2 linked regions of the Exiguobacterium sibiricum 7-3 genome follow. The protein of the gene in region 2 binds, or shares a complex with, the protein of the main gene of each other region. Links are inferred from orthologs where the notes say so. Each region holds a gene or a part of one and is shown on either strand. Other genes may lie near its edges.

What was found.
Region 1: the proteins of accB (region 2) and accD are in contact, whole or in part, in a solved structure (PDB 8UXZ), measured with the Escherichia coli proteins. The link is inferred for Exiguobacterium sibiricum 7-3 from one-to-one orthologs.

What each region holds. Positions count from the first base shown.
Region 1 is NZ_KK211190.1:833,836-849,986, reverse strand. The notes cover bases 4,013-6,965. They hold accD (acetyl-CoA carboxylase, carboxyltransferase subunit beta), read right to left. Parts: upstream 5,943-6,965; coding sequence 5,082-5,942; downstream 4,013-5,081. Other genes in these bases: dnaE (DNA polymerase III subunit alpha), read right to left, coding at 6,584-6,965; P402_RS16260 (FadR/GntR family transcriptional regulator), read right to left, coding at 5,964-6,509; P402_RS0105225 (acetyl-CoA carboxylase carboxyltransferase subunit alpha), read right to left, coding at 4,160-5,095. Outside these bases: citZ (citrate synthase), read right to left, coding at 1-465; P402_RS0105240 (DUF441 domain-containing protein), read right to left, coding at 683-1,159; pyk (pyruvate kinase), read right to left, coding at 1,211-2,959; pfkA (6-phosphofructokinase), read right to left, coding at 3,044-4,006; more of dnaE, read right to left, coding at 6,966-9,751; P402_RS0105205 (hypothetical protein), read left to right, coding at 9,905-10,099; P402_RS0105200 (DHH family phosphoesterase), read right to left, coding at 10,161-11,096; P402_RS0105195 (YtpI family protein), read left to right, coding at 11,163-11,480; P402_RS0105190 (DRTGG domain-containing protein), read right to left, coding at 11,522-12,832; P402_RS0105185 (M24 family metallopeptidase), read left to right, coding at 12,989-14,101; P402_RS0105180 (SDR family oxidoreductase), read right to left, coding at 14,207-14,932; P402_RS0105175 (universal stress protein), read left to right, coding at 15,085-15,522; P402_RS0105170 (3D domain-containing protein), read right to left, coding at 15,616-16,151.
Region 2 is NZ_KK211190.1:2,101,142-2,117,141, reverse strand. What follows is about bases 6,891-9,692. They hold accB (acetyl-CoA carboxylase biotin carboxyl carrier protein), read left to right. Parts: upstream 6,891-7,964; coding sequence 7,965-8,420; downstream 8,421-9,692. Other genes in these bases: accC (acetyl-CoA carboxylase biotin carboxylase subunit), read left to right, coding at 8,435-9,692; efp (elongation factor P), read left to right, coding at 7,218-7,784; P402_RS0111980 (M24 family metallopeptidase), read left to right, coding at 6,891-7,183. In the rest of the region: aminomethyl-transferring glycine dehydrogenase subunit GcvPB, read left to right, coding at 1-1,434; P402_RS0112015 (rhodanese-like domain-containing protein), read right to left, coding at 1,496-1,876; P402_RS0112010 (lipoate--protein ligase family protein), read left to right, coding at 2,016-2,846; transcriptional regulator MntR, read left to right, coding at 2,871-3,293; hpt (hypoxanthine phosphoribosyltransferase), read left to right, coding at 3,439-3,966; P402_RS0111995 (SA1362 family protein), read right to left, coding at 4,166-4,567; P402_RS0111990 (DUF1385 domain-containing protein), read right to left, coding at 4,588-5,520; aroQ (type II 3-dehydroquinate dehydratase), read left to right, coding at 5,678-6,100; more of P402_RS0111980, read left to right, coding at 6,119-6,890; more of accC, read left to right, coding at 9,693-9,787; transcription antitermination factor NusB, read left to right, coding at 9,907-10,332; bifunctional methylenetetrahydrofolate dehydrogenase/methenyltetrahydrofolate cyclohydrolase FolD, read left to right, coding at 10,399-11,232; xseA (exodeoxyribonuclease VII large subunit), read left to right, coding at 11,229-12,572; xseB (exodeoxyribonuclease VII small subunit), read left to right, coding at 12,550-12,771; P402_RS0111940 (polyprenyl synthetase family protein), read left to right, coding at 12,768-13,637; dxs (1-deoxy-D-xylulose-5-phosphate synthase), read left to right, coding at 13,758-15,644; P402_RS0111930 (TlyA family RNA methyltransferase), read left to right, coding at 15,651-16,000. UniProt on the Escherichia coli protein: This protein is a component of the acetyl coenzyme A carboxylase complex; first, biotin carboxylase catalyzes the carboxylation of the carrier protein and then the transcarboxylase transfers the carboxyl group to form malonyl-CoA.

The sequences.
Region 1 (16,151 bases), 1.3 Mb from region 2 along the record:
GAAGTTCGCTGCGTATGAAAGTCCTGCTTTCGGTGCAACCGGCTCTTGGCCTTTTTTGATTCGTGCATACGCTGTTACGAGTGTCGCAATCTGCGCTTGGAGTTTGATGGCTTTAGCGTAATTCGCCTCTGTCGACATATCTTCAGCCGATTCATCGTATAATGCGAGTTGTGATAAAGCAGTACGAATGGCTGACATCGCGTTGGCGGTTTTTGGCGCCACTTTTAATGTCTCAAGGACTGCTGGTGCGACTGTTGCTTCAGAAATCAAAGCTTCTGAAAGTTGCTTCAGTTCGTCTTCTTTTGGTAAGCGGTCATTCCAAAGTAAAAAGACCACTTCTTCAAATGAGGCGTGCTCCGCCAAATCATCAATTGTATACCCACCATACGTCAACTGACCATCAATGATCGAACTGATCTTCGATGCTGTCGCGACGATTCCTTCTAAACCTTTTGTTTGTGTCATACAAAAATCCCCCTTTTTTTCCCCCAGAAATTTAAAACGCTTTCATTTCCGTATTGAAAAAAAGACGTCTACGCAAGAGTCGTTCCCCACGCCGAACCGTTTGCTCTTGAATAGACCATCTTGTTTCTGTCCTTAGTATAAACAAAATTAACCAAAAAGTGAACGAACTTGCATACTATTATCAAAAAATTAATTCACTTCACTATCGTTACATCACTTAACCACTGATTGCTTTGACGATGATATCCCACATTCCAATGACAAGAGCTGCGATTCCTGCTCCGATCAACGGACCAACCGGTACACCTCGAAACAGTCCGACGGCCAATATCGTTCCAGCAAGCAGTGCAGTCGTGACGAGCGGATCTTCTTTCATCAGACCAACGCCGTGGGCTGCAATGATTGCAACAAAAATTCCTGCTAAAAATGAAATGATACCGATATGTCCCCGTACACTATTCAGCAGCTCTCTAAATCCGATGTCTCCCGTTGCAATTGGTACTAGGATCGCCGCCGTGATCAACGTGACTCCCCATGTGATGCCTTTCGCCTGTAAGGACGGGAACAGGCGACCGTCGAGACCAATCGCTTTGATGATGAGCAAAAAAGCAGCTGCAATGATCAACGATTTATTTTGAGCGATGACACCAATCAACACGAGACCAATCAAAAAAAGATAGGCTTCCATGTGCAAACCCCCGATTTGAAAAAACGGATATGGCTTTTGCCATATCCGTTTCATTGATTATGCGTTGTACAATTTACCTGTTAAAGGATCGATTGAAATACGTTGACCATCTGTGAAGATTGTCATGGCATTTTCAACACCGACGATAACCGGTTTACCGAGTGAAGGACCAACGATTCCAGCATGGCTTGTCAATCCGCCGTCTACTGTGACCATTGCTGCAGCCATCTCGATTGCAGGCATCATGTCACGATCCGTTGAGTTCGTGATAAGAATCATACCTGGTTTTGCTTTTGCGTTTGCTTCTTCAGCTGTATGCGCGATGACGACTTCGCCAACGACACCACGTTCACCGATTCCGCGACCGTTTGTGATCTCTTTACCGACGATGTGGATTTTTAACATGTTTGTTGTACCTGCTGTAAGAGCCGGGATACCTGCAGAGATGACGACGAGGTCACCGTCTGTAACAAATCCTGCTTCTTTTGCTGTATCAGCAGCAAGTGTCAACATATCATCCGTGTTGTCTGACAAATGGTCGACAACAATCGGGTAAACACCCCAAACGATATTGAGTTGACGTGCAACACGCGCGCTCGGTGTGACGGCAACGATGTTTGACTCTGGACGGTATTTTGAAATCCGGGCAGCTGTGTAACCAGACTGAGTCGGTGTCAAGATTGCTTTAGCGTCCAAGTTGATGGCTGTATGCGTAACGGCTTGAGCGATTGCATCCGTCACAGTGTGCTCACTGCGTGTTTGACGATCTTTCAGGAGCATCTTGTAGTCGAGCATTTTTTCTGTCCGTTTTGCGATCGTGTGCATCATTTGAACAGATTCAATCGGGTAATCCCCGGCTGCTGTTTCACCTGAAAGCATGATCGCATCTGTTCCATCAAGAATCGCGTTCGCGACGTCTGATGCTTCTGCACGTGTCGGACGTGGGAAACGTTGCATCGAGTCAAGCATTTGCGTTGCTGTGATGACCGGTTTACCGTAATCATTACAAATTTTGATGAGATCTTTTTGTGTTGGTGTAACTTCTTCCGTCGGAATCTCGATTCCAAGATCACCACGTGCAACCATCAGACCGTCTGAAATCGCGATGATTTCTTCGATGTTATCGACACCTTCTTGGTTTTCAATTTTCGGGAAGATTTTAATGTGGCTTGCATTGTGTTTTTCGAGCAATTGACGAATGGCAACGACATCAGATGCACGACGAACGAATGAAGCAGCGATCAAATCGATGTCGCTACGAATTCCGAACTCGATGTCTGCGATATCTTTGTCTGTCAAAGCAGGTAAGTTAACTTTTACGTTTGGTAAGTTAACACCTTTTTTCGTTTTGATGATTCCTTCGTTTTCGATATCACAAAGGAGTTCACGGTTTTCGAGTTTTTCTGCGACACGAAGTCCGATTAACCCATCATCTAACATGATCATCGAACCGACTTCGACATCATCATATAAACCATCATATGTCACAGAGAACTTGTCTGCTGTTCCGACGATTTCGTTTGCGTCACCGCTGACGACGATGACTTGTTTGCCGCGTACGAGAAGGGCTTTGCCTTCTTCAAATGTATGCGTGCGGATTTCAGGACCTTTTGTATCTAAAAGGATTGTGACTAATTTGTTTGCTTCTTCCGCTGCACGGCGGATGTCCGTGATCCGGGCACCGTGTTCTTCATAGTCACCGTGTGAGAAGTTAAGACGAGCAACGTTCATACCCGCTTCAATCATTTCTGGAAGACGTTTTTCTGACGCCGGTCCAATCGTACATACAATTTTAGTTCTGCGCATATTCCATAAACCTCCTACAATGTTTGGCTGTTCAATCACAATGCCAATAAAACCTATTCTACTCCGACTGATAATCGGTCTATCTTAGATTGATAGTTGTTTTGACAACTCTAAGATTTCAAGATCCAGTTCGTGTTTGTTTTCGTCCAACGCCTCATCGATATCAAGATCAATCATCTTGCCACCACGTACACCAACGACACGTCCTTGCTTACCTTCAAGCAAGATGTCGATTGCATAGGCACCCATTCGACTTGCCAATACACGGTCAGCAGCTGTCGGCGCACCACCACGTTGAACATGACCTAATACTGTGACACGTGTATCAAGTCCGGTCTCTTTGGCAATCTCGTCTCCAACATCCTGCGCACGTCCGGCACCTTCTGCCACGATGACGATCGAGTGTTTTTTACCACGATTGACACCGCTTTGAATCCGGTTTAGGACTTCTTTTAAATCTTCTGGTCGTTCAGGGACCAAGATTGATTCCGCTCCGCCAGCTAATCCAGCATAGAGAGCGATATCCCCTGCGTCGCGTCCCATGACTTCGATGACATACGTCCGCTCATGCGACGACGCTGTATCACGAATCTTATCAATCGCTTCCAGTGCCGTGTTGAGTGCTGTATCGAAACCAATCGTGTAATCCGTACCTGGAATATCGTTATCAATCGTTCCCGGGAGACCGATTGTCGGGAAACCAAGTCCCGTCAATTTTTGAGCACCACGATAAGACCCGTCACCACCAACGACAACGAGTGCATCAATTTCGAATTTCTTCAGATTGACGACAGCTTTCGCACGTCCTTCTTCTGTCCGGAACTCTGGGCAACGTGCAGAACGAAGGAATGTTCCGCCTCGTTGAATGATGTCACCGACTGAACCTAGGTTCAATTGGACGAGATCTCCGTTAATCAGACCTTGATATCCGTTATAGACGCCAAATACTTCCAGTCCATGAAAAATCGCCTTACGTGTTACAGCACGCACTGCAGCGTTCATGCCTGGTGCGTCGCCTCCACTTGTTAAAACAGCAATCCGTTTCAAACTCACGTTAATCACCTCTCCATTAATCTTAGTCTAAAATAGCACGTAGTTTTGTTGTTTTACAACAGGGCAGACTGCATAAACTTTCTACAGCAGTTTGTTCATCCCATCACGAAATAAGGAATGCCAATCATGATAGCGATTACATGCAGGTTATGTGCCAATTTGGTGATATTTTTCTGTGCGCTTCTCGATTAACTGTTCTGGTGTCAAACGGGTCAGTTGGGCAAGTTTTTGTTCTAGAACAGATTTTACTTTATCGGCCTGTAATGAAACATCTAAATGCGCTCCACCGATGACTTCAGAGATGATGCCATCCGCGATTCCGAGTCGAAGTAAATCCGGCGCCGTAATTTTCATCGATTCTGCCGCTTTTTCAGCAAGACTGGCATCTTTCCAAAGAAGAGCAGCTGCACCTTCAGGTGAAATGACGGAATACGTGGAGTTCTCTAACATCAGCAGCTGATCACAGACACCGATTCCAAGTGCTCCACCCGATCCGCCTTCACCGATGACGATTGAAATAATCGGCACAGGCATTCCAGCCATTTCAAAGAGATTCTTCGCGATGGCTTCGCTTTGCCCTCGTTCTTCCGCTGCCCGGCCAGGATACGCGCCTTTCGTATCAATAAACGTGATGATCGGACGATTAAACTTCACCGCTTGTTGCATCAAGCGTAACGCTTTTCGATAGCCTTCAGGATGGGGCATACCAAAATTCCGGCGAATATTTTCCTTCGTATCTTTTCCTCGCTGATGACCAATGATTGTCACGGCTTGACCACTCAGCATCGCAATCCCTCCAACGATCGCCGCATCATCATATCCGTGCCGATCACCATGTAGTTCAATGAAATCGTCACAGATCAGACGAACATAATCGAGTGTCGTCGGACGTTCCGGATGCCGTGCCAGTTGCACACGGTTCCACGCTTTCATATTCCCGTAAATATCGAGTTCTAATCGACGTAGCCGTTCTTCCAATAAATTCAGTTCTTCTTTAAAATCAAGCCCTTGCGTCTCTGCCATGTCGTGCAGTTCTAATATTTTTTCGCGCAATGCGATTACTGGTTGATCAAATGGTTGCATGATTGGTTCCCTCCGAGTGCATCATCAGAATACGTGTGTAGTAGGTTTTCAAGTCGTGTCGCGATACGACATCGTCGAGTTGTCCCGCCTGCAGTAAGAACTCTGACGTTTGGAAGTCTTCCGGTAATTTTTCACGAATCGTCTGTTCAATGATCCGACGGCCGGCAAAGCCAATCAAGGCACCGGGTTCTGCGATATTAAAATCACCCAACATGGCAAAACTTGCCGATACTCCGCCTGTCGTCGGATGCGTCATACAGGAAACATACAATAGCCCTGCATCCGAATGTTGTTTCAGGAATAAGCTCGATTTCGCCATCTGCATCAGGCTGACCATTCCTTCTTGCATCCGTGCTCCACCTGAAGCCGAAAAGATTGTCACGGGCAACCGTTCTTTTGTTGCGTAACGGATGGCTTCTGCAATCGCAGCTCCGACTGCCGCCCCCATTGAGCCCATCCGAAAACGTGCATCCATGACACAGGCTACAAGCGGATATCCATTCACTTGACCCACACCACAAACAATCGCTTCTTCAAGCCCTGTCCGTACTTGATCTCCTTTCAGCTTTTCCGGATAATCCTGAAAATCGAGTGGATCTGCCTTCACTGCTGGTAAATCAAAATACGTAATCGTTCCAGCGTCAAACAATTGTTCAAATCGTTCGGTAGCTGTCAGTGGATGATGGTAACCACAGGCACAGACTTTTAAGTTCGCTTCGAGTTGTTTCGTATATTGGATCAGTTTGCACTTCGGACATTTAGTCATTAAACCAACCGGTACATCGACCCGTTGTTCTTTTGATGTCAAAGTGACAAATTTTTTAGGTTTTCGAAAAAATGCTTGCACGTTAGTTCCCCCTTGTGGTTCCTACGAGCGTTTTAGAAAAGCTTCCCGTTCCGCTCGCGTATAGAGCTCCCCTTGACCAAAACTTTGATAGAAGGCATTCACTTGCCGCCAAATCCGCTCAAACAAATCGTTATCGATTGTAGCGATCAGCGTTTCACGAAAGACCGCGTCGGAATCGACGTGAGCTTCTAGAATGGACACGTCTGCGAGTTGAACAAATGCTGCCTGTTCAAGCAAACGAAGTGTTCCTGCCAAATCTTCAAACTTTGAATCGCCGGTCACTAAAAATTGTGCGATGATCTGAATATAGGTATGGTCATCACGGTTTAAAAGAAAACTACCTCCCCCGTGCCTCGTCTCGATGATTCCGAGGTAGGCTAACGTCCGAAGTGCTTCGCGGACGGACGGACGGCTAATCGACAGTCGTTCTGCCAATTCACGTTCTGATGGAATTCGATCTCCCGGCACAAAACCATCCTGTTCGATCATCGTTTTGATTGCTGAAATATTCATTTCAAAAGCATTCCGCTTTTTCTCCATTGGTACAGCACCACCTTCCTGACGCATGCGTCATTTCCTTATTCCGGCGGTCATTGGTCAGACCAATTACCCCTTATTATAACAAATCTTATTACCTACTACTAGTTCGAACGAGGGACATTTTTCAGGATGATATTCGCTTCCCCGAATCGGATTCGGAGCTGCGCCATCAATTCCTCTTCCTGTTGAACGGCATATATTCCAGGCAATGATTTGGTCTCATTCGTATCAGCATAACGAACGACGACCGGAATATCGCCGGGGACGGTTTCGAGCATCCGTTCAAGAACAGCGAGATCATTTTTAGACGATAGTTTGACGAATAACACATCCTGCCCTAAAGGACGTAACCGTTCTAGGACGAATTGACGATTGCCTTCGCGTTCTTGTACCTTCACTTCAATCAACAAGACGTTTCCGATATACAACGAACGTTTAAACGCTGCATACTGTTGCGGAAAAACGACGACTTCTTCCGTCGAATATCCATCAACGGCATGCATGACCGCCATCGTCTGGGCACGTTTTGTTTTAAATTCACGGATTTGCTCAATGTAACAGACCAGATAATTGGTTTGATTTCCTTCAAGGGAAACCGTTTGGAAATGCGTCGTCTCAACCGGCGGCTTCATTGCGGTCATCAACGGAGAATAGGTCAACCAAAACCCGAGCGACTCGCGCTCAAGGCGTGCCCAGTCCGTCGCTGTCCGGTTCGTTTGTGCCGTTGTCTTTCTTCGTCCGAGGCTTGCGAGTTCATCCGGAAGAAGTGTATTCGACGCCATCGTAAAGTAATCAAGGACTTCCTGTTCCGCCTGCCCCCGGTCTCCATGAGTCGCACGATCGAGCGCTCCGCTGTATAACAAAAGTTCAATCTTCGTTCGTTCTTTTTTCCCCCACCCGACCGCTGACAACAATTGTGTGATTGTCTGCGAGGTTTTGGCCGCTTCCCGTAACGTCTGAAAGTCTTTTTCCGTGATTCCCCGAAGTGTTTGAATCCCAAGCCGGATTCCTTTACCTTCTAATGCCGAACGGTAATCCGACATCCAAATATCAGGCGGCAGTACCGGAAGGCGTTTTTCCCGCATGACACGCACGAGACGTTCCGGTTGATCGATCGATACCAATGAAAAGATTTGTGGATAATGGGCCTTCATGTATCCGAGGGCATAACTGATTTTCGTATACGCCACGGCGTGACTACGGTTAAACCCATATCCGGCAAACCGTTCGATTTGATCGTACAACGTTTCGGCGACCGTTAAATCAAAATCATTTTGTACCGCACCTTCGATAAAACGCTGTTTTTCCGCTTCTACAGACTGACTACTTTTTTTCGAGATTGCCCGTCGTAACAGATCAGCCTGTGCTAATGTAAATCCGGCGACCCGGCGTGTAATCTCCATGATTTGTTCCTGATAGACGATGACGCCGTACGTCGCTGCTAAAATCTCTTCTAAAATCGGATGTACCATTTGATAGGGTTGACCGGCTTTTCGTTTCGCATAGAGATCAATGAATTTCATCGGTCCCGGACGGAATAGTGACATCGTCGCGACTAAATCCTCGAACCGGCTTGGCTTGACCTCCCGTAACGTCTGCTTCATCCCGGCCGATTCAAATTGGAAAATTTGATCCGTCTCCCCTTTCGCGAATAATCGTAACGTCGCTTTGTCCTCGTCCGGTATCCGTTCCACCGAGAAATCGGGGGACGTATGCTGAATCAATTGTTCCATCTGACGCAGCCGTGTTAAATTCCGTAACCCTAATAAGTCAATCTTCAGCAATCCTTGTTGTTCGATTGCCTTCATTAAATATTGTGTGACGAATCGTCCACTTGCGTTCAAATCAACCGGTGTCGTCTCGATTAATTCATCTGACCCAATGATGACACCAGCGGCATGAATCGAACGTTGTCTTGGTAATCCTTCAATTGCTTGCGCAAGTTGCAGTAGTTGGCGTCGTTTTTCACTGCCCGAGAACCAACGGTAGATCGATGCCTGTTGTTCAAGGCCTTGTAACGTCGTCACCTTTCCCAACTGTTTTGCTGCCGCGTCCGTTTCATCTTTAGAAAACTCTAATACCCGTGCGACATCGCGTAATGCGGCTTTCGCTCCAAGAGTCGATAACGTTCCGATCTGACCGACATGTTGTTTTCCGTACCGCTCGACCAGGTACTCAAGCACTTCTTCCCTCCGCTCATCTTCGATATCAATATCGATATCCGGCATCGAAATCCGCTCTGGATTCAGGAAACGTTCAAATAACAAACCGTACTTCAGAGGATCAACGGTCGTAATCCCGAGGGCATAACTGACGAGCGATCCTGCGGCCGATCCACGTCCGGGTCCTACACGGATTCCTTTCACCTTCGCATGGCGTACTAAGTCTTCGACAATCAAAAAGTAGTCAGCAAATCCTGTCTTTTCAATGACTTCAAGCTCATACTTCAACCGTTTTGTCGCTTCTTCCCCGGTGTGACCATGTGCCAGTAAGCCATCATGCGCCAAACGGTTCAGCACGTGATTCGAATCATTCGTCACTTGCGGGAGAGGACGCGATTGAAAAGGCAACGTCAATGTCTCCTGCGATTCTGCCCATTGTTTCAGCAATCGTAGTTCCCGATCAGTAAACTGTTCGTGTAACTCTTCCATTAGTTTAAAGTGAGCCAACCGATTGATTTTTTGTTCAGCGAACGTCGACCCTTCGTCAATCGCACGTAAAGCTTGAAATGCTTCTACCTCTTCACGAAAGAGGTAACGAACGGGATCAATCGGAATCGTTTCGATCCCAAGGGCATTCGCCGCTTGACGGTACTGTTCCCTGCTGTCGCGTTCAACGGTCGAACGGACCGCCTTGACGCCGAGAAAAATCGTCGCTTTGTGCGCTGACCCCATCCACTGGGCGACGAGACGCCGTAAGCGTGCTTCATCTTCCGGAGCTTGTCGTTTCGGTTCCAGGACGGCGATCAGTTCCGCGTAGTCGTCCACAGGCATCTCACTAGCAAGTCGGTAGAGTGCTTTTAGTCCATGACTCGTCTTCGCATACCACAGAATCGTGAGTTCATCCGGTTCTATGACTTGTTCGAATCCGACAATCGGAGTCAATTCCCGTTGCGCACAACCTGCCATAAACGCCGGAACTCCTGTCAAAGATGTCTCACAGATGGCTGCAGCTGAAAAGCCGCGTCGTTTGACCTCATCCAGATAACGATCCATCCGAATCGTACTTTGCAACGGACTGTATGCTGTACGGACATTTAGTTGGATCATTCTTTTTCCTCCATCCTCATTTGGTTATATTTCGTTATAAATGAAACGTTTTCAGAAGTTTCATATCTATGCGCTTCTCAGTCTCGCCATCCCCATCATTTTTCGCTACAATAAAAAGAGAACATCATGACTTGAACGGAAGGAGAGTTTGCCATGATTTTAAACCGTAGCCAGATTGCCCGCGAAAAAGTAGAACAACTGAAATTAGGGGTAACCGCATTTACCGAGACTGAAGAAATCGCTGAAAAAATCCGTAAGTCCGTTAAAGAACTTGAATTAAACGTCATTGAAGATCACACAGAACGGGGAATTTGGTTCATCCCCCAAGAAGAGGCTTCCACTCATTGATGCTAAAAAAAGCTGTTCGCCATGTATCCGAAACAGGATGATGGCGAGCAGCCTTTTTCTATTAGAACGTAAAGGCTTCTGCCACTTCATTCAAACGGGAGACGACCGTATCCACTTCCGTCAAATCTTTGATCGTCGCACCCGATGCCATCGGATGTCCGCCACCATTAAATTCTTTGGCTACCTCATTAATGACTGGTCCTTTCGAACGCAGACGGACACGAACTTCCTTGTCTGTTTCAAGGAACAATGCCCATGCTTTTAAGCCTTTCAGACCTGCAAAGCTGTTGACGAGAAGGGACGCTTGTTCAACGGTCGCATCGAATGTCGCCAATGTATCCTGTGTCAACACGACATACCCGACACCCGCTTTCGTCAACTGGATATGTTGCAACACATAACCTTGTAACTGTAAAGCGACCAGTTCCGTCTGGTACATGTTTCGATAGAGCCAATCCGTATCAATTCCCGTATCGAGCAGTTGCGCTGCGACGGAAAACGTCCGGCTTGTCGTGCCTCTGAATTGAAAACGACCTGTATCTCCGACGATCCCTGCATAAAATTGAATCGCTGCTGCCGCCGGGATTTCATAGCCCCATTCATTTAAGAGATGGACCAACAGCTCCGACGTCGAACTGACGGTTGTATCAACGATTTGAACGTCGGCATAGGGATCTTCGTCCGGATGGTGGTCGATTTTAATCGTTTGCTGACCATTCAACGCTTCCGCTCCATCAATCCGTCCTTGATTAGCTGTATCCAGGACGATGACGAGTGCCTGCTTATACTCCGCTGCTTCCACAGAATCAAGCGCCCCCATGAATGCAAGTGAGCTTGCCATCTCGCCGACCGCTTTCACTGTTTTTTCGGGAAATCGATTTTGTAAAACCAACTGTAATCCAAACTGACTGCCTAGCGCGTCAGGGTCCGGGCGTTCATGCCGATGAATGATGATTGTCGATGCTTGTTCAATCAATTGTCTGATTTGTTCTTTCACAGTGCACAGCTCCTCTAAATATTGATATGATACAAACAGATATAGAAAGAAAAGGAGGTCATCCATATGCAGTTTGTACTCATTCTGTTAATCGTCTTGTCGCTTGGTGGATATTTACTTGCAAAACGACGTGCGTTTCATACGAAAAGCACGAACCGAAAATTTTTATTCAATACACAAGCGAGCATCTGGCTCAGCCTGTTCGTCATCTTGTTTGCCGTTAACCAATTCGTCTCCGGCGAAGGCCTGACATCGACAACCGGGAAAGTTGTTTGTTCAATCCTCATCGTCATCGGTGTCGCTTCGTTCATCGCTGGTTTCATCCGCTATAAAAAAATCTATCCGTATGTCGTCCGTGAAATGGAACAGACGGAACAGTCCTAAAAAAGACGGTAGCTACCGTCTTTTTTTATGCCCAGTCCATGTTATCGATCAATCAGTTGTGACGTCACGAGTGCTTTTGCCACGATTTGTGTGCCTTGATACATCTCGACATCCACTTTTCCGAACTTCCGCCCGACATCAAACACATTGGCTCGAATCGTAATCGTACTCTCAATTTGAACGGGTTTGATGAAATAAATGCTGACATTTTCGATGACGAGGTCACCCTTTTTCATGTGGCGCAACATCCGTGTCGCTCCTTCGACGAGCAAGGTCGTCAAGACACCACTTGAAGCCGTCCCCATGAAATTCGTCATCTGTGGTGAGACTTCCAGCGAAAGGTAAGGTCCTCTCGCATCTTCCGCCGCCTTGATTTGTCCCGTTATCAAGTCATCAAACGTTTCCCCGACTTGTGGTTGACGGTTTGCCAGTTGCAGGGCTTTTAATACATCTTGTCGGCTGATGATGCCCAGTAATCGACCGTATTGGTCAATGACCGGTAACATCTCAATCCCTTCCCACACCATCTGATGCGCGGAATTCGTCACACTTGTACGGATACCGACCGTGATCGGATGACGCGTCATGACTTTTTCAACCGGCCAATCGTGTGGACGGTCAATGATATCCTTCGCCGTCACGACACCGACGACCTTCATCTGTTCATCGATGACCGGGTAACGATTGTGTTTCGTCTGCTCATTGAGTTCATGCCATCTGGCAATCGGATCATTCGTTTGTAAATAAAACGTATCATGTAATGGAATTAAAATATCGGAGACAAGTAAAATTTCTTTTTTGATCAGTCGGTCATAGATGGCCCGGTTGATCATCGTCGCGACAGTGAATGTGTCGTAAGACGTTGAAATGATCGGCAGCTCCATTTCGTCCGCCAATCGTTTTGCGTCTTCCGTCGTATCAAAACCACCGGTAATCAGAACTGCTGCTCCTGCATCCAAGACCAGTTCATGTGCTTTTTCCCGGTTTCCGATGATAACAAGACTGTCGACATCGATATAACGCATCATCGCTTCTAACTTCATCGCTCCGATGACGAATTTCGTCAATGTCTTATGAAGTCCGTCACGTCCTCCGAGAACCTGTCCATCCACGATGTTGACGACTTCCGCAAACGTCAGTTTTTCAATATTTTCTTTTTGTTTCTTTTTAATACGAATCGTCCCCACACGTTCGATTGTTGAGACGAACCCTAAATTTTCCGCTTCTTTAATGGCACGATATGCCGTACCTTCGGATACCGTTAAGTCCTTTGCGATTTGCCGGACGGATATTTTGGCGCCCACATCGAGATCCTCAATGTGCCGGATGATCTGTTCATGTTTTGTAGGCATGCTGTATCCCTTCTTTTTCCTATATTCTACTCTTCTGTCATTATACTGTACTACTCCAATGAATGAAAAGTGTACTAGTCCCGATTTGCGAGAAATGTTTTCCAATTCCAACGATGGTATACTGAATCATGAAACGAACAGAGAGGTGGAAACGATATGTTAGAACGGACAAATCAGATTAGTCGTGTATTACAAGAATCAGGAATCGATGTTGCATTGATTACGTCAAAAGCGAGTGTATTTTATTTTTCAGGTGTCTATGCGGAACCGCATGAACGTGTGATGGCTGTCATCGTAGACGCTAACGGAAAACGTGCCCTCTTCTGCCCTGCGCTCGAAGCCAACATCGTCGCTGCAAGTCCATGGGACGGCGAAGTCATTACGTATGCGGACCATGAACATCCATTTGATAAAATCAGTGAAGCGCTTCAAACGTTTTCGATCTCCAATAACCGAATCGGGATTGAAGGCGAACATATGACTTTCAGCCGGTTCAAAGAGCTAGAAGCCCGTCAAGAAAATGCGGCAATTCTTGATATCGGTCAACCCTTGCAAGCACTACGCCTGAAAAAAGACGCTCAAGAGATTACGATTCTCCGCGAAGCAGCAACCTTAGCTGACGAAGCAATCGAAATCGGTAAACAGGCAATTCGTCCTGGTGTCACGGAAATGGAAGTCATTTCAACAATCGAGTTCGAAATGAAAAAGAAAGGCGTCCGTGAGATGTCGTTCGATACATTGGTTTTATTCGGAGCAAACAGTGCAGACCCGCATGGTGTGCCGGGTGACCGAGTCATTCAAGAAGGCGATTTTGTCCTGTTTGACCTTGGTGTCGTTTGGAAAGGATATTGTTCAGACATTACCCGGACGTTCGTTTATGGCGAAGCCAGTGAAGAACAACAAACCATTTACCAAACGGTTCTTCAAGCACTCGAAGCAGCTACAGAAGCCAGCCAAGTCGGCGTGACTCTTGGTACATTAGATCAAGCTGCCCGGAACGTGATTGAACAAGCCGGTTACGGTGACTATTTCACCCATCGTGTCGGACACGGTCTCGGAATCGATGTCCATGAATTCCCGTCACTCGCATCGAACAACCTGCTGACAGCGGAGTCCGGAATCGTGTATACGCTCGAGCCAGGTATCTATGTTCCAAACATCGGCGGTGTTCGAATTGAAGATGACATTCATTTAACCGAGAGCGGACCGGAAGCACTGACCCGTTATCCGAAGCATCTTCAGTCATTGCCTGTAACAGCAGTACAGTAAACTAAATCAGAATCAAAAAAATGAAAAACAGGGGGACGGAATTTCAATTCCGTCCCCCTGTTATCTATACAACCAAATCCAACTGTTAATTATTCTTCGGAACCATCACGGACGGGATTGATGTACAACGTTGACCCCGCCGGTCACATCAAGAATCGCCCCTGTAATCAGACTGGATTCTTCCGCTACTAAAAACGAAATCGTCCGCGCGATATCTTCTCCGACACCAGTCCGTCCGACCGGTGTCTGTTCATCCGCCGTCGCCTGTTCAATCCGTTTGGACTTATTGTCACCCACAATATTACCCGGATTGACCATGTTTACCGTGATACCGTATTCTGCCTCTTCAAGCGCTACACTTTTTGTCAAACTGACCATGCCGCTTTTCGCCGCCGCGAATGCAGCCCGCTCCACCCAACCAGGTGCAGATGCACTCTCCGGAAAACCGTATGTAATGATACGTCCGTATTGTTGCTTGCGCATGATTGGAAGAATCTTTCGTAATAACCAAAAACTAGCTGTCAGGTTACCGGTCACTACTTCATTCCATTCTTCATCTGAATAGTCGACAAGCGATTTCCGTTCGAAGATATACGGTCCCGCATTCAAAATCAACGCGTCGATCCGACCGTGGGCAGTCATCGACTGCTCAACTGCCTCCATCAGCTGATTTTGCTCTGTCACGTCCGCTTTAATCAAATGGAGACGTTCATGAAAAAACGTCGGTTCTGAACGGTGAAGAGCCGTTACGTGCCAACCTTCCTCGAGCAAACGACGGGTCACCATCTCACCGAGTCCTTTTGTTCCTGCTGTAATTAATGCGTGCCTCATCTTGGCATCGCCTCCTTTCATCTCTTTCCATCTTACGGGTTCCGCTGGCGAAGAACAATTTTAAAATCTCCTTAAATGTTCCTCACCTTCTATTTAAGGGAATGGTACAATAAGGGTGTAAAATCAGATGAATACGAAGGGATGGATATAAGATGGCAATCGTATATCATAACATTTTAGTAGCAGTCGACGGATCAAAAGAGGCAGAGCGTGCTTTTGAAACAGCGATTGACGTCTCACTTCGAAATAATGCCAAACTCGTCATTGCTCATGTCATCGATACACGGACTTTTGCAACTGTCGAAGCCTACGATCGGACGATTACCGAACGCGCCGAATCATATGCGAAAGAACTGCTCGATGATTACGTCAAGACAGCTCAGGAGCGTGGTGTCAAGGATGTTGAAGTCGCTATTGAATACGGTTCCCCGAAAGTAACCATCGCCAAAAAACTTGCACCCAACCATAATGTTGATTTGATTATCTGTGGTGCAACCGGTTTAAATGCTGTCGAACGTTTCTTTATCGGTAGTGTCTCCGAAAGTATTACACGTTATGCAAAATGTGATGTCTTGATTGTCCGTCTTTAATTGAACTCATTTCTGCACTGCTTCTTTCAAGAGGCAGTGCTTTTTTAGACAAAAAAAAATCAATCGCACCGATGTACGATTGATTGAAATGACTTATTTGAATTTAACAGTGACGTTACGACGACCCCAGTTAAATGCTTCGGCACGTGAGTAGTAGAGAATATCCATCTTCTTACCTTTGATGGCACCGCCTGTATCTGCTGCTGTATACGTCCCTTTTAATTTTCCTTTGTAATACACTTTAACCGTTGAACGAAGCGGAATCACACGTGGATCAACTGCTACGACTTTCTTTTTAGAACTCTTGATGTTCCAACCGATTGCCGTTAAGTTACCGCTACCTGGATCGTACGGTGTATATGCTGTTGCACTTACATTTGTGATCGTTTTCCAACCACCTGTTGATTGTTTTTTCGATCCGCTTGATGTGACGACTTTAGAATAACGGGCACTGAGGTAAGCCGTTTTTCCTTTGTAACTGACTTTATACCAGTTTCCTGTTTTTGCTTTGTACGGTAGTGTTTGATTCTTATATAGAAGACCGAGTTTCTTAGACGCTGTTGTGGCTTTTTGGCGAACAATAAGACTATCGACCGACGACTTGACATTTTTTTTAGTTGCAGCTTCCG
Region 2 (16,000 bases):
GCCGGTCGTGTCGCCTACAGTTTACCGCTTCCGACGGTTGACGAAGTAGCGGCGGAAGAATTGTTGCCTGCGCATTTGTTACGCCAAGAGGATGTGGAGTTGCCGGAAGTATCGGAACTGGATCTTGTCCGTCACTATACGGCCCTTTCGAACCGAAATCACGGAGTCGATTCCGGTTTTTATCCGCTTGGTTCCTGTACGATGAAATACAATCCGAAAATCAATGAAGATATGGCGCGTCTCCCGGGATTTGCCCATATCCACCCGTTGCAACCGGTTGAGAGCGTACAAGGTGCTCTTGGGCTGATGTACGACTTACAAGAGAAACTTGCGGTCATTACTGGTATGGATGAAGTAACGTTACAACCGGCAGCGGGAGCACACGGTGAGTGGACGGGGTTAATGTTAATCAAAGCGTATCATCATGCGCGGGGAGACTTTAAACGGACGAAGGTCCTGGTTCCAGACTCAGCCCACGGAACAAATCCGGCATCGGCATCTGTCGCCGGTTTTGATACGGTGACCGTCTTATCTGACGAGCGTGGATTAGTGGATTTAGCTGACTTAAAGAGTAAAGTCGGAGAAGACACGGCAGCATTGATGCTGACGAATCCGAATACACTCGGCTTGTTCGAATCGGATATCGTGGAGATTGCGAAAGCGGTCCACGAAGCCGGCGGGAAGCTGTATTACGATGGCGCGAACTCAAACGCGATTATGGGAATTGCACGTCCGGGAGATATGGGCTTTGATGTCGTCCACTTGAATCTCCATAAGACGTTTACGGGTCCTCACGGAGGCGGCGGTCCGGGTTCAGGTCCGGTCGGTGTCAAACAAGACTTGATTCCGTATCTGCCAAAACCGATCGTTGCCAAAACAGCGGATGGTTTTGTCCTCGATTACGATCGTCCGGAATCAATCGGCCGCGTCAAACCGTTTTATGGAAACTTCGGCATCAACGTCCGGGCCTACAGTTATATCCGGACGATGGGAGGCGCAGGGCTTGCCCGCGTTTCAAAAGAAGCCGTCTTGAATGCCAATTACATGCTGGCACGTCTGAAGGGCGCATATGATGCCCCTTATGATGTCTATTGCAAACACGAGTTTGTTTTATCGGGACGCCGTCAAAAAGCACTTGGTGTACGGACGCTCGATATCGCCAAACGTCTGCTTGACTTTGGATACCATCCACCGACGATTTACTTCCCGTTGAATGTGGAAGAGTGTATCATGATCGAACCAACGGAAACAGAATCGAAGGAGACGCTTGATGCATTTTGTGATGCGATGCTCCAAATCGCCAAAGAAGTCGAAGAGACGCCGGACGTCGTCTTGAACGCACCGCATACGACGGTCGTCAAACGAATGGACGAGACATTGGCAGCACGTAAGCCGATTTTACGTTACCAGCCGAAACAAGAAGTTCACGTCTAAACAAAAAACCATCCCGCGTCTCTGTTGACGGGGATGGTTTTTTATTATGAAGTAAAAGGAATCAGCTACGTTTGACTTTTCCAGTCCATTGCTTGAATCCGCCTTTGAGTTGATACAAGTTCGTATAACCGGCTTTTTTTAAGACTTTGGCCGCTTGTGATGAACGCATGTTGCCTTGGCAGTATAAATAAATCGGCATGTCCTTACGTAATTCTTTAGAACGCATTTTCATCTGACTGACCGGTATGTTACGCGCTCCGATGATGTGACCACCTTTGAATTCTTGTGTCTCGCGGACATCCACAATTTGTGCTTTCCGGTAGTTTGCCCGGAATTCATCTTGTGAGAGCTTCGTGATTCCTTTCACCGGCATGAAGCGCCATACGATATAAGCAATCAAGGCTACCCATAAGACGATCGTGATGATTGTACTGATTTCCATATCTAAGTTCCAACCCCTTCGTTCATATAACATCTTTACCATTATAGTAAACGAAATCGATTTCGGCAATCGACTCGTCGTTGCGCAGGATAGAAAGGGTCTGATACACTAATACGGAAACGTTTCTGGGGGTGTTCACTTGATCAGAGAGTGGCAAGTATTGACGACGGAAAGAATGGAACCGGCATTAAATATGGCGATTGACGAAGCCTTAATCGGTTTTGTCGGTCGCGGCGAAGTGGCGCCGACGCTTCGTTTTTATTCGTGGGAACCAAGAGGATTAAGTGTCGGTCATTTTCAACGGGCGACAAACGATATTGATCGAAAACGGATTGAAGCACTGGGTATTCCGATCGTTCGTCGGATGACCGGGGGACGAGCTGTCTTACATGCAGATGAATTGACATACAGCGTGATTCTTCCTGAACAGATGGAAGGCGTCCCGAAAACCGTCATTGAAAGTTACCGGATGCTGACAGAAGGAATCCGTAAGGGGTATCATCATTTAGGTATTCCTGTTGAATTTTCGGTACCGATGACAGAAGAAGAAAAGGAAGAATTGCGAAAACCGAAGTCTGCCGTCTGTTTTGATGCCGCATCGTACTACGAACTTGCGGTCGGAAAACGGAAAGTGGCCGGAAGTGCACAAGTTCGTCATCAAGGCGTCGTGTTGCAACATGGTTCTGTGCCGCTGTCTGTCGATGAAGGGGAATTGTTTGATTGTTTTATGTATGAAGACGAAACAATGCGTGAACGGATGAAAGCACGATTTTCCGGAAAAGCGGTTGCCTTGAATGAGCTTGCAGGACGTTCTGTCTCATTCGATGAAGTCCGTGTCGCATTTTTAAAAGGGTTTGAAGATGCACTTCAATTGACCTTCACACCTCTAGAGTTCACAGCGCATCAATGGCAGGAAATTGAGCGGTTGGCAGAGAAGTACCGTAGTGAAGAATGGAACTGGAAGCGCTAAAGAGATGGATTGGAAGGTGATGTCGTGCCGACTCCGAGCATGGAAGATTATTTAGAACAAATCTATATTTTGATTGAAGAAAAAGGATATGCCCGTGTATCCGATATTGCAGAACTGTTAGGTGTTCATCCATCGTCTGTGACAAAGATGGTGCAGAAGTTGGACCGGGAAGAATACCTCGTGTATGAAAAATACCGCGGATTGATGTTGACGGCAAAAGGACGGAAAATCGGAAAACGTCTTGTCGAACGTCATGCGTTGTTAGAAGATTTTCTGCGTCTCGTCGGAGTGGATGAATCTTTGATTTACAAAGATGTTGAAGGGATCGAGCATCATATCAGTATTGAAGCACTCGATAAAATCAACGGGATGATTCAGTTTTTTGCCGAACGTCCAGAATTACAAGCAGAATTTCAAAAACATCAGCAAGTACACCCAGAAGAATGAGTGTACTTGTTTTTTTTATCTCATTTACCTTAAAAGACGAACGATTTATAATGAAATATCGTTATAGTACGGTTAATTGGGGTCGGATATGCTATACTGACCGTGAAATCATCGAAGGGGGTGACGGATGGGTATCCATCCGGTTATGGAAATCGTGATTAAAGAAAAGTTAATATCGGAGTCAGAGCTTGCGTTAAAAGTAAAAGAGCTTGCCGCTGCAATCGAACGTGATGCGGCAGGACGCCAAATTGTTTTAGTCGTCGTATTGAAAGGTTCGATGGTGTTTGCTGCCGATTTGATGCGCGAAATCAAAGGAAGTGTCCAAATCGATACAGTCGCCTGTTCTTCGTATGGCGCCAAAACGGTTTCGTCAGGACGCGTTCAGCTTAAAAAAGACCTGGACCTTGATGTCGAAGGGAAGTATGTTGTCGTCGTCGAGGATATCATCGATACCGGGCATACATTAAGTTTTTTATGTGAACACATGAAACTGCATAAACCGGGTGTCCTGAAGATTTGTACGTTACTCGACAAGCCTGCACGACGGGAAGTGCCGTTAGACGCAGATTATGTCGGATTTGAGATTCCTGATTATTTTGTAGTCGGTTATGGAATTGACTGTGCAGAAGAATACCGGAACCTGCCATACGTTGGTTGGGTCGAGACGGAGTGAACTACTCACCACTTATTTGCTGCGCAAATTGAAGCGGGCGCTTCTTGGGAAGACCGTACTTTTACTAGCTACGATTATTTACCAAGCTCATCGGGTGGTTCCCACCCTGAGACGCTTAGAGGTGGGGAATTCTCGCTAAATTTAGTTAAAAAAACAGTAGCTGTGTGGCCTCATCGGCACACAGCTACTGTTGATGTGTTTAAAAAGCACGTTTTTTCTTTTTGCCTTTTTTCCCTTCAATGACAGTCAAATGTGGTGCTTTTGATCGGTCGCGAAGGGGACGGACTTTATTAGAAGTGGCCGTTTTTGTCGTTTTAACCGGTTTCTTCTTAATATCTGTCCGACGGGGAGGAGGATTGTTCTTGGCATGCATTTTTTTAGACTGAGCAACAGATTTCCGATATTGTGAGTTCGTACCGCTGCTGACGCTGTTTCGTGTTAAAAATTTAAACAGCAAGAAGATGATTCCAGCTGTAATCGCAAAAAACAGTAATTGTGAAAACAGACTACCGGGATCATTAGCTAGCTTATATCCAAAGCCGACGAACGCAAACAGTAACACGACAAGTGCGAATGTAGAGCCAATCCGTTGTCTAATCATATTATCACCCCTGTTATCAATTAACCAAGTGCATTCTCATGTAGGTTATGTTCCTGTTTTTCGAGTGCTTCAAACGCGTAAATCGCAACCTCGATTTGAGAATCATCCGGTTCTTTCGTCGTCAAGTACTGTAACCACAGGCCGGGTAAGGCGATGACGCGTAACCCTTTAATGTTTTGCGCTTTATTTGTTAATTGTAAAACTTCAAACGAAAGACCGATGACGACAGGCAATAACGCAATCCGACAAACGAGACGTAACCATAATGGATCAGTCGGTACGATTAAATAAACGAAAAATCCGACGATGACAGTGAAAATCAAGAAACTCGAACCACACCGGTAATGCAGGCGGCTGCTTGTCCGGACATTTTCGACCGTCAATGCCTGCCCGCTCTCGACACAGTTGATGACTTTATGTTCCGCACCATGATATTGAAACAGCCGTTTGACGAGTGGGGTCAAGGAAATCAGATAGAGATAACTGAACAGCAAGGTCAACTTGATTAAGGCTTCCAGCACGTTTTGAACCAAATGTCCGGATAACGCCGGGAAGTAGCTGAAAAGTGAGGCAAGAAAAGCAGGTAATAACGTGAATAACAATTTTCCGAAAAAGAACGACAAGACACCGAGTACGGCGACGCCGAGCCATTTCGTCAATTGTCCTTGGGAAGCATCTTCGGGCTCTTCTTCACCCGGTTTGACACCGTACCGGTCACTTGCAAAGTTCATATGACTTGCTCCGTTTGCTGAAGATTCGACCAAAGCGAACAGCCCGCGGATCAAAGGGATTTTTTTACCGACGGCGATCCGTGGTCGAATCGGTTTTTTTTGTTCAAACGTTTCGATCGTATCGTCATTTCGACGAATGGCTGAGACGGCATGTGTAGCATTTTGGAACATGACACCTTCGACGATGGCTTGTCCACCGACGGGCGCTTGAGCAGTTTTCATAGAGCAACGCATCCCATCTTCAAATAAAATATCGTGTACCGTTATTTTACTCGATTTAGGGAAAAAACACTATGCTCAGCTGTCGATGCCGGTCGAAAATTTAGGAGACGGAAAACGACTTATGATACAATGACAAAGACAATCTGGAGGTGATGAAATGCGGATATTAGTCTTGAATGGACCGAACTTGAATTTGCTTGGGACACGGGAACCGGATACATATGGGGCGCAAACTTTATCGGATTTGGAAGGTCTGATCAAAACTCGTTTTAAGGACATTGATTTTCAATTTGCCCAGTCGAACCATGAGGGGGAATTGATCGATTATTTACATGGAGCACGCGGATATGACGGGATCGTCTTGAATGCGGCGGCTTACACGCATACGAGTATTGCGTTGCGTGATGCGATTGCGGCAATTGACGTACCGACGATTGAAGTTCATTTATCAAACGTTCATGCACGTGAAGCATTTCGGCATCATTCGATGCTTGCACCGGTTTGCCGAGGTGTCATCAGCGGCTTAGGGATGACGGGGTATCTGCTCGCGGTCGAGGCATTGATTCAACCGTCTACATAATAAAAGGGGGAAACAGACATGAAACATCGTATCGAAGCACTCCAAACGGCTCTCAAGGAACGTGATTTACCAGGTCTTCTCGTCACGAAGGCAGAAAATATCCGGTATATTTCTGGATTCACCGGTTCGAGTGGCGCATGTCTCGTGACGGCGGAACAAGCTTATTTTGTAACGGATTTCCGTTATACGGAACAAGCAGCTGACCAAGTAAAGGGAATGGAAATCGTTCAGATTGAACGATCGATTCCGGAAACGATGGGTGAATTGATGGCGGGGGCCCGTGTGCGTGCAGTCGGTGTCGAAAAAGATGCGATGACACTTGGCTCATTCGAAGCATTCGATCAGGCATCCGCTGTGGAATTGGTTCCGACGACAGGAATCGTTGAAAACCTACGCTTGATTAAGGATTCATCAGAGATTAAGATGATTAAGGAAGCGGTGGATTTAGCAGATGCGACGTTCCACCACATCTTGACGTATATTCAAGCTGGTCGGACAGAACTGGAAGTCTCGAACGAACTCGAATTCTTCATGCGTAAACAAGGTGCGACGTCTTCGTCATTCGATACGATTGTTGCATCTGGTTATCGTTCGGCGTTACCGCACGGTGTCGCCAGTTCGAAAGTGATTCAGTCAGGTGAACTCGTGACGCTTGATTTTGGTGCGCTTCTGAACGGATACGTCTCGGACATCACGCGTACTGTTGCTATCGGACCAATCAGTCCAGAGTTGCAGAAGATTTACGATACCGTCCTTCAAGCGCAACTCGCAGGCGTTGACGGATTACGTCCAGGAATCACGGGAATCGAAGCGGACGCGTTGACACGTGACATCATCAAGGATGCAGGATATGGGAAATATTTCGGTCATTCGACGGGTCATGGAATTGGGTTAGAAGTACATGAAGGACCAGGATTATCGTTCCGTTCTGAAACGAAACTGCAACCTGGTATGATTGTTACGGTTGAACCGGGAATTTACGTACCGCAAGTCGGAGGATGTCGGATTGAAGATGACGTCTTGATCACCGAATCAGGGCGTGAAATTCTTTCGTCTTCACCAAAAGAACTCATCACACTGTAAAAACGGCAAGATCAACATTTAGGAGGAACTTTTCATGGTATCAGTAAACGATTTAAAAACAGGACTTACAATTAAAACATCAGACGGAATGATTTGGCAGGTCCTTGAATTCCAACATGTTAAACCAGGTAAAGGTGCAGCATTCGTGCGGACAAAAATGCGTAACATCCGAAACGGAAACATTCAAGAAATGACATTCCGTGGTGGCGAACGTGTCGAACGTGCCCACATCGAACGGAACAAAATGCAATACCTTTATCCGATGGGTGAAACGTATGTCTTCATGGATACAGAATCATACGAGCAACTCGAATTGACAACGGTTCAAGTCGAAGCGGCACTCCCGTTCCTTCTTGAAAACATGGAAGTTCAAATTGCGATCTACAACGGCGAAGTCCTCGGAATCGAGCTTCCGAATACGATCGTCATGACAATTGTTGAGGCAGAGCCTGGTGTCAAAGGCGATACAGCATCAAACGTCAAGAAAAATGCAACAGTTGAGACGGGACATATCATCCATGTGCCACTCTTCATCGAAGCAGGAGAAAAAGTAACAGTTGATACACGTACTGGTGATTTCACAGGGCGTTACAACGGATAATCAAACTTTCGAAACGTCTATTCATCCTCGTCTTGGGTGGATAGGCGTTTTTTTCCTCTTGTCTTGACTTGCGTCCTTTGGTATGACCAGTTAATATTAGTATTTGAGTAGGCATTAGCACCTGGTATAATATTAAAGTATAATAATAAAGGTGAATGTTGAGATAGGGGATGAAGAAAAATGAAAATCGATCAGTTGAAGCAAGTACTCGAAATGTTGGACCAATCGAGTGTCAATGAACTTTCTCTTGAAACCGACACGTATAAGTTAAAATTAAAAAAACAAAATGATAACATCGTTGTTTCCCATCAAGCACCGGCTCCGGTGGCAGCACCAGCGCCGCAAGCTCCAGTAGCCGTCACGGAATCCGCAACGGAAGAACCAAATACCGAAGCAGATACGGTGACCATTAATGCATTGATGGTCGGAACGTTTTATTCACGTCCGAATCCGGACAAACCGTCTTTCGTCAAAGTCGGCGATCAAATCGAAGTCGGTCAAATTGTCTGTGTGCTAGAAGCAATGAAACTATTTAATAATCTGAACTCGGAAGTAGCCGGAACAGTCGTCGAAATTCTCGTCGCAGATGGAGACCTTGTTGAATTCGGACAACCGCTCTTCCGGATTCGTCCTTGAGCGGGGTGATGGCAATGGAAAAACTTTTAATAGCGAACAGAGGCGAGATTGCGGTCCGAATCATTCGAGCGGCAAAAGAACTCGGAATTCAGACGGTTGCTGTTTATTCGACTGCGGACCGTGATGCGCTGCATGTCCGTTTAGCAGATGAGGCATATTGTATCGGAGATGTCAGTTCGACTGCTTCCTACTTGAATGTCACGAATATCCTGGCTGTTGCGACCAATCGGAACGTCACGATGATCCATCCGGGCTACGGATTCCTGGCGGAGAATGTTGATTTTGCCGAGATGTGTGAAGCATGTGGCATCAAGTTCGTTGGACCGACATCAGCCGCCATCCGTCAGATGGGAATCAAGGATGTTGCGAAACAAACGATGATTGCCTGCGGTGTACCTGTCGTACCGGGTTCTGACGGGACGGTTACAGATGATGAAGCATTACAGTTAGCCGAAGAAATCGGCTACCCCGTCATCATCAAAGCGACTGCCGGCGGAGGTGGACGAGGCATTCGTGTCGCCCGTTCACAGGAAGAACTCGTGACCGGTCTGGATGAAACACGCCGTGAGGCGAAACAGGCATTCGGCAACAGCGAAGTGTATCTCGAACGCTTTATCGAAGAGTTCCGTCATGTCGAAGTCCAAGTACTTGCCGATCGTCACGGAAACGTGATTCATCTTGGGGAACGCGATTGTACCGTCCAACGACGGATGCAAAAATTGATTGAGGAAGCACCATCGCCGGCTGTTAGTCCTGAAACACGTTTGAAGATGGGGGAAGCGGCGGTCAAAGCGGCGAAGGCGATTGACTATACGGGAGCCGGGACGATCGAATTCATCTTTGTTGAAGAGACGGAAGAATTTTTCTTCATGGAAATGAATACGCGGATCCAGGTTGAACATCCGGTGACGGAAATGATTACGGGATTCGATCTCGTCCAGGCGCAGCTCCAAGTGGCGCTAGATCATCCATTGGCTGTTCAGCAACAGGATATTGAATTCCGTGGGCATTCGATTGAATGCCGGATCAATGCAGAAGATCCGGATCACGATTTCCGTCCGCACGCCGGACGAGTCACCCAATACGTTGCGCCAGGAGGAATGGGCGTCCGAATCGATAGCGCAGTGTATCCGGGATATATGATTCCCCCGTACTATGATTCAATGGTCGCAAAACTGATTGTTCATGCCGAAACACGTGAAGAAGCATGTGCGAAGATGGAGCGAGCACTGTCCGAGTTTTGGATCGAAGGTGTCAAAACGACGATTCCGTTCCATCAAAAAGTCTTGGCACATCCCGTATTCCGTCGTGGAACGTTTACGACGAAATTTACAGAGCGTGAACTAAAAGCAGAAATCGTGAAGTGATCGTGGGCGGGAGTCGATTGTATTTAACTCCCGTCTTTTTGCCGTTCTCTATGTTTTTTGAAAAAAGAATGTGCTAAACTAATTGATTGAGAACGATAAAAAAAGGAGCACGTAAAATCATGATGAAAAGACATATGGCGCGCGAACTTGCAGTACAGTCTTTGTTCCAAATGGAACTCTCGGATCTGTCTGCCCAAGAAGCCATTGAATTCGCAGTAGAAGGTAAAGAATATGATACGTTTGTTACACAATTGGTCGAGGGTGTCGAAGCCAATAAACCGGAAATTGATCAAAAGTTGCGTGCCGCGCTCGTGAACTGGTCATTTGAACGTCTTGGAAACATCGAACGGACGATTCTTCGTCTTGCGGTTTATGAACTGTTATTTGAAGCTAAAATTCCAGTCCGTGTAACGATCAATGAAGCGATTGAATTAACAAAAGCTTTTGCCGACGAAGAAGCAACAAAAATCGTCAACGGTGTGTTAGGAAAAGTAGCACAAGAGGTGGAACAAAACGGTTTGAAAGAAAATCCGCAAAGCAACTGAACTTAAACAGAGAAGTTTGATCAGGCAAAGAGTGAAGTGAATATTTTTTGGGGAGTGGACAAAATCATGGCAGTCGTAATCGATGGGAAACAAGTCGCACAATCGTATCGTTTGAAACTGAAAGAAGAAGTCGCACGTCTGAAAGAACAACGTATTCAACCGAAGCTGACCGTCATCTTAATTGGGGAAGATCCAGCCAGCCAATCGTATGTCCGTGGTAAAGAAAAAGCGGCACAAGAGATTGGGATGGATTCTGACTTGATTCGACTATCAGAAGAGACGAAGGAATCGGAATTGCTTCACTTGATCGAACGTTTAAATGCCGATGCAAGCGTACACGGTATTTTGGTTCAATTGCCTTTGCCAAAGCATATTGATGAGAGTAAGGTCATCTTCGCCATTTCACCGGAAAAAGATGTCGATGGATTTCATCCTGTCTCAGTCGGGAAAATGATGATTGGTGAACCGACCTTCTTGCCGTGTACACCGAACGGAATTCTTCACCTCGTCAAGGAAATGAACGTACCGATTGCCGGTCGCCATGTTGTTGTCGTCGGTCGAAGTCAAATTGTTGGAAAGCCGGTCGGCATGCTGTTCTTAAATGAATCGGCGACGGTGACGTATTGTCACTCGAAAACTGCTGATCTCGGTGCCATGACCCGTCAGGCGGACATTTTGATTGTCGCTGTCGGTGTACCAAAACTGATTACGGCCGACATGGTCAAACCGGATGCCGTTGTCATCGATGTCGGTGTCAACCGGGTAGACGGGAAGTTGGTCGGAGATGTCGAATTTGAAGCTGTGAAAGAGGTCGCCTCGATGATTACACCAGTTCCAGGTGGGGTCGGACCGATGACGATTACAATGTTGCTTCATAATACGATTGAGGCAGCGAAATGACGAATCCTCTTCAGGTTTCCGAACTCGTCCATTACGTGAAGCGGGAACTCGAGAATGACTCGTTGCTCCAACAAGTTCAGGTGGTGGGAGAAGTGTCGAACTTTAAACGACACTCTTCCGGTCACCTTTATTTTACGTTGAAAGACGAACAGTCGCGGATGAAAGCCGTTATGTTCGCCCGCGATGCCGGCCGTGTCAAAACGGACATCCGGGACGGTGCACGCGTCATCATAACGGCGCGGATTTCAGTATATGTCGCATCGGGTGAGATGCAACTCTACGTCGAACGGATGATGGAAGACGGCGTAGGCGCCCTCTACGAAGCCTATGTCCGATTGAAAGAGGATGTCGAAGCCCGAGGCTGGTTTGAGTCGGAACAGAAACTGCCGTTGCCGGCATTCCCGCAAAAAATCGGAATCGTGACATCACCGAAGGGGGCAGCCTTGCATGACATCGCGACGACGTTACGTCGGCGTTATCCGCAAGCCGCCATCGTCTTTGCACCTGTGCTGGTCCAGGGAAAAGACGCAGCACCCCAAATCGTCCGTGCCATTGAAGCAATGAATGAACATCAAGCGTGTGATGTGATGATTATCGGTCGGGGGGGCGGATCAATCGAGGAACTGTGGGCGTTCAACGAAATGTCGGTTGTGACGGCGATTCATCAGTCGCGGATTCCGATTGTGTCAGCGGTCGGTCATGAAACAGACTTTACGATTGCTGATTTTGTTGCTGATGTCCGGGCGGCGACACCAACAGCCGCGGCAGAACTCGTGACGCCTGAGGCAGTAGAACTCGAGAAGCGTCTCAATGAGCTGAATCGAAGATTGACACGACATTACGCTCAGTACATCAACGAACGTAAAGATCAAGTCAACCGGTTGGCAACAAGTTACGGATTGAAATCTCCTCGGGTCTTGTTAGGTTTAAAACAAGAACGGTTGGACCGGGCAGAGATGGGACTTCATCGAATCGGGAAGCAAGTGTTGCAGACGAAACAACAAGCGTTGACCGATCAGGTGAACCGTTTCGCACGGATCGCGATGCAAGAACGTCTGGCAGAACAAAAGCGCCAATTGATTCGGACACGAAAACAACTAGAACGGATTCACACCATTATTCGCTCGAAGCAGGATCGGCTCCATCAAATGATTGCCCGTCTCGACTCGGTCAGTCCGACGCAAGTCATGCTTCGTGGATATACATACGTCGAGCAGGATGGACGACTCGTCCGCTCCGTAGCAGAATTGTCAGATCAGACCTTCCGGGTTCAGTTTCATGACGGGAGTATCCTAGCGAAACGAGAGGATGAAGAAGATGGAAACAGAACAATCCTTTGAAGCAGCTTTAGAGCGGTTGGAAGAAATCGTCGAATTACTGGAAGCGGGTGAAGCACCGCTTGAACAAGCGATGAATTTGTACGAGGAAGGTGTCAAATTGACGGCACTCTGTCAAGGGAAACTGTCGACGGCAGAACAACGGTTGGATCAAATCTTGGAACAAGACGGCACGTTACGTGAAAAAGGGGGATCACAATGATTGTCTTAACAGAGTGGAAAACGCAAGTGGAACAAGCACTGGAAACATTCATGACTCGTCTAGAAGCACCAGAACGTCTACGGGAAGCCATGCGTTATTCGCTTGATGCAGGCGGAAAGCGTGTCCGGCCAGCATTGATTTATGCTGTCCTTGATGCGTATGGGATCGACCGCAAGATGGGTGACGCTACGGCAGCAGCCCTTGAGATGATTCATACATATTCGTTGATTCATGATGATTTACCGGCGATGGATGATGATGACATGCGACGCGGACGTCCGACGAATCATATTCAATTTGATGAAGCGACTGCGATTCTCGCTGGAGATGCGTTACTCACGAATGCCTTTACATGTTTACTCGAGACCAAGGCGACAGCAGAAGTTAAAGTGAAATTGCTCGAGCGACTCGCAACAGCGGCAGGTGCAGCCGGAATGGTCGGCGGTCAATTAGACGATATGCTGGGTGAGCGTGGAGGAATCAATGACGCGGAGGAACTCGAGTCGATTCACCGTCGGAAAACGGGAGCGCTGCTGATTTTTGCGGTCGAAGCAGGCGGTATTTTAGCCGGAGTCGCGGATGAGGATCTCGCACATTTGAAACGGTATGGTCTTCATCTGGGGATTGCGTTTCAGATTCAAGACGACATCTTGGACGTGACCGGAGACGCTGATAAAATCGGAAAACCGGTTGGCAGTGATGAAGGAAATGACAAAGCAACTTATCCAAAACTACTAGGTCTTGACGGAGCGGAACGGGCACTTGCAGCCCAAGTGACGGCAGCAAATGAAGCAATCGAAGCTCTTTCCGTCGAAGCGGCACCGCTTAAGGATTTGCTCGACTTCGTCGTCAAGCGTGACCATTAAGAGAGGCGGCGTAGTATGCCGTCTTTTTTTATGCGCCGGGAATGTGGCATTCGCAAGATTGTTCTAGTACAATGTAGGGTACAAACCATATAAGAATGCAAGGGAAAGAGGCGGTAAGGTATGAAGTTGACAGAGATACAGGATCCGTCATTTTTAAAGCGTATGTCAGTCTCGGAATTAGAACTGTTCGCAGGCGACATCCGACGCTTTTTGATTGAAGAACTAGCAACAACAGGTGGACATTTGGCACCGAATTTAGGTGTCGTTGAACTGACGTTGGCGCTTCACCGTGAATTTGACAGTCCAAACGATAAATTCGTCTGGGATGTCGGACACCAAGCATACGTGCATAAAATTCTGACAGGACGGGCAGGTCAGTTTGATACGTTACGGCAACATAAAGGGTTGTGTGGGTTCCCGAAACGCAACGAGAGCGTCCATGATGTCTGGGAAACTGGACACAGCTCGACTTCACTTTCGGCAGCGATGGGGATTGCTGTATCAAATGAATTAAAAGGAAACGATGACCGGGCGATTGCCATCATCGGGGATGGTGCATTGACAGGCGGAATGGCACTCGAAGCATTGAACCATATCGGTGCGGAGCAACAAAACGTCATCGTCATTTTAAACGACAATGAGATGTCAATTGCACCGAATGTCGGGGCGATGCATCAGATGTTAGGTAGAATCCGTTCTTCCCGCAAAGTCCGTTATGCACAAGATGAGCTGGAAACATTGATTAAAAAAATTCCTTTAATCGGCGGAAAGCTTGAAAAAGGCGGAGAGAAAATTAAAGAAGCTGTCAAAGGAGCACTTGTTCCCGGCATGTTCTTTGAAGAACTCGGTTTCAATTATTACGGACCAGTCGATGGTCATGATTTGACCGATTTAATTGAACAGCTGAATTATGTGAAGAAAGAAGAAGGACCTGTCTTGCTTCATGTCATCACGAAAAAAGGAAAAGGCTACCGTCCGGCAGAATACGACGGCATCGGTACATGGCATGGTCTTGGACCGTACAAAATCGAGTCGGGTGAAGTCATCAAAGGGAAATCAAAAGCACCAAGCTATTCGTTTACAGTAGCAGATACGTTGACGAAGATGGCCCGTGAGGATGAAAAGCTGACACTGATTACGCCGGCAATGAGTGTTGGATCGAAACTGGATTGTTTTGAAAAAGAATTCCCGGAGCGGATGTTTGATGTCGGAATCGCGGAACAACATGCCGTGACGTTTGCTGCGGGTCAGGCAACACAAGGGATGAAGCCAGTCGTATCGATTTACTCGACCTTCTTCCAGCGCGCATATGACCAACTCGTTCATGACGTTGCGCGTCAGAACCTGGATGTCACGTTTACAATCGACCGTTCTGGTCTTGTGGGTGCTGATGGTGAGACACACCAAGGTGTCTTTGATATCGCCTTCATGCGTCACGTGCCGAATATTCGGATTGTCATGGCGAAGGATGAGAATGAACTACAACATCTTCTCTATTCGGCTGTTAAATACGAAGGACCGATTGCTGTCCGTTTCCCGCGTGGAGAAGGAATCGGTGTTCCAATGGATGAGACACTCCGTGAGATTTCGCTTGATACATGGGACGTGGAACGTGAAGGAACGGATGTCGCCATCATGGCGTTTGGTCCACAAGTGCAAGACGCCCTGAAAATCGCGGAACTTCTTGAAGGCGAGTTATCGGTACGGGTCATCAATGCCCGGACGATCAAACCACTGGATGAAAAAATGTTGACTGCTTTATATGCAGAAGGAATTCCGCTTGTAACGCTTGAAGAAGCGGTGCTTAAAGGTGGATTCGGTTCAGCTGTTCTCGAACATGCCAATGAACAGGAAGCCTTCCCGCGCGTCAAACGATTTGGTATTCCGGATTGGTATATCGAACACGGCGGCGTCAACGAATTGTTAGAAGAAATCGGATTATTACCTGGACAGATTGCGGAAGAAGTTCGCTCGTTTGTCAATCAAGGAAAGAAACAGAGTGTGTAACGATTCATGGAAACTGTAAAAAAAATCCGCCTAGACGTCTTACTCGTCGAGCGCGGTCTATGTGAAACACGTGAAAAAGCAAAACGGACCATTATGGCAGGTCTTGTATTCAGTGGAACAGAACGATTGGAAAAAGCCGGTGAAAAAGTAAAATCAGACATTGATTTGACGGTTAAAGGTCAGGTCATGCCATATGTCGGTCGTGGTGGATATAAGATGGAGAAAGCACTTGCTGTATTCGATATCGATGTGTCCGGACGGATTGGTCTTGATATCGGCTCTTCAACAGGCGGGTTCACGGATTGCGCCTTACAAAATGGGGCTGCACATATGTATGCGCTTGATGTCGGGTCAAA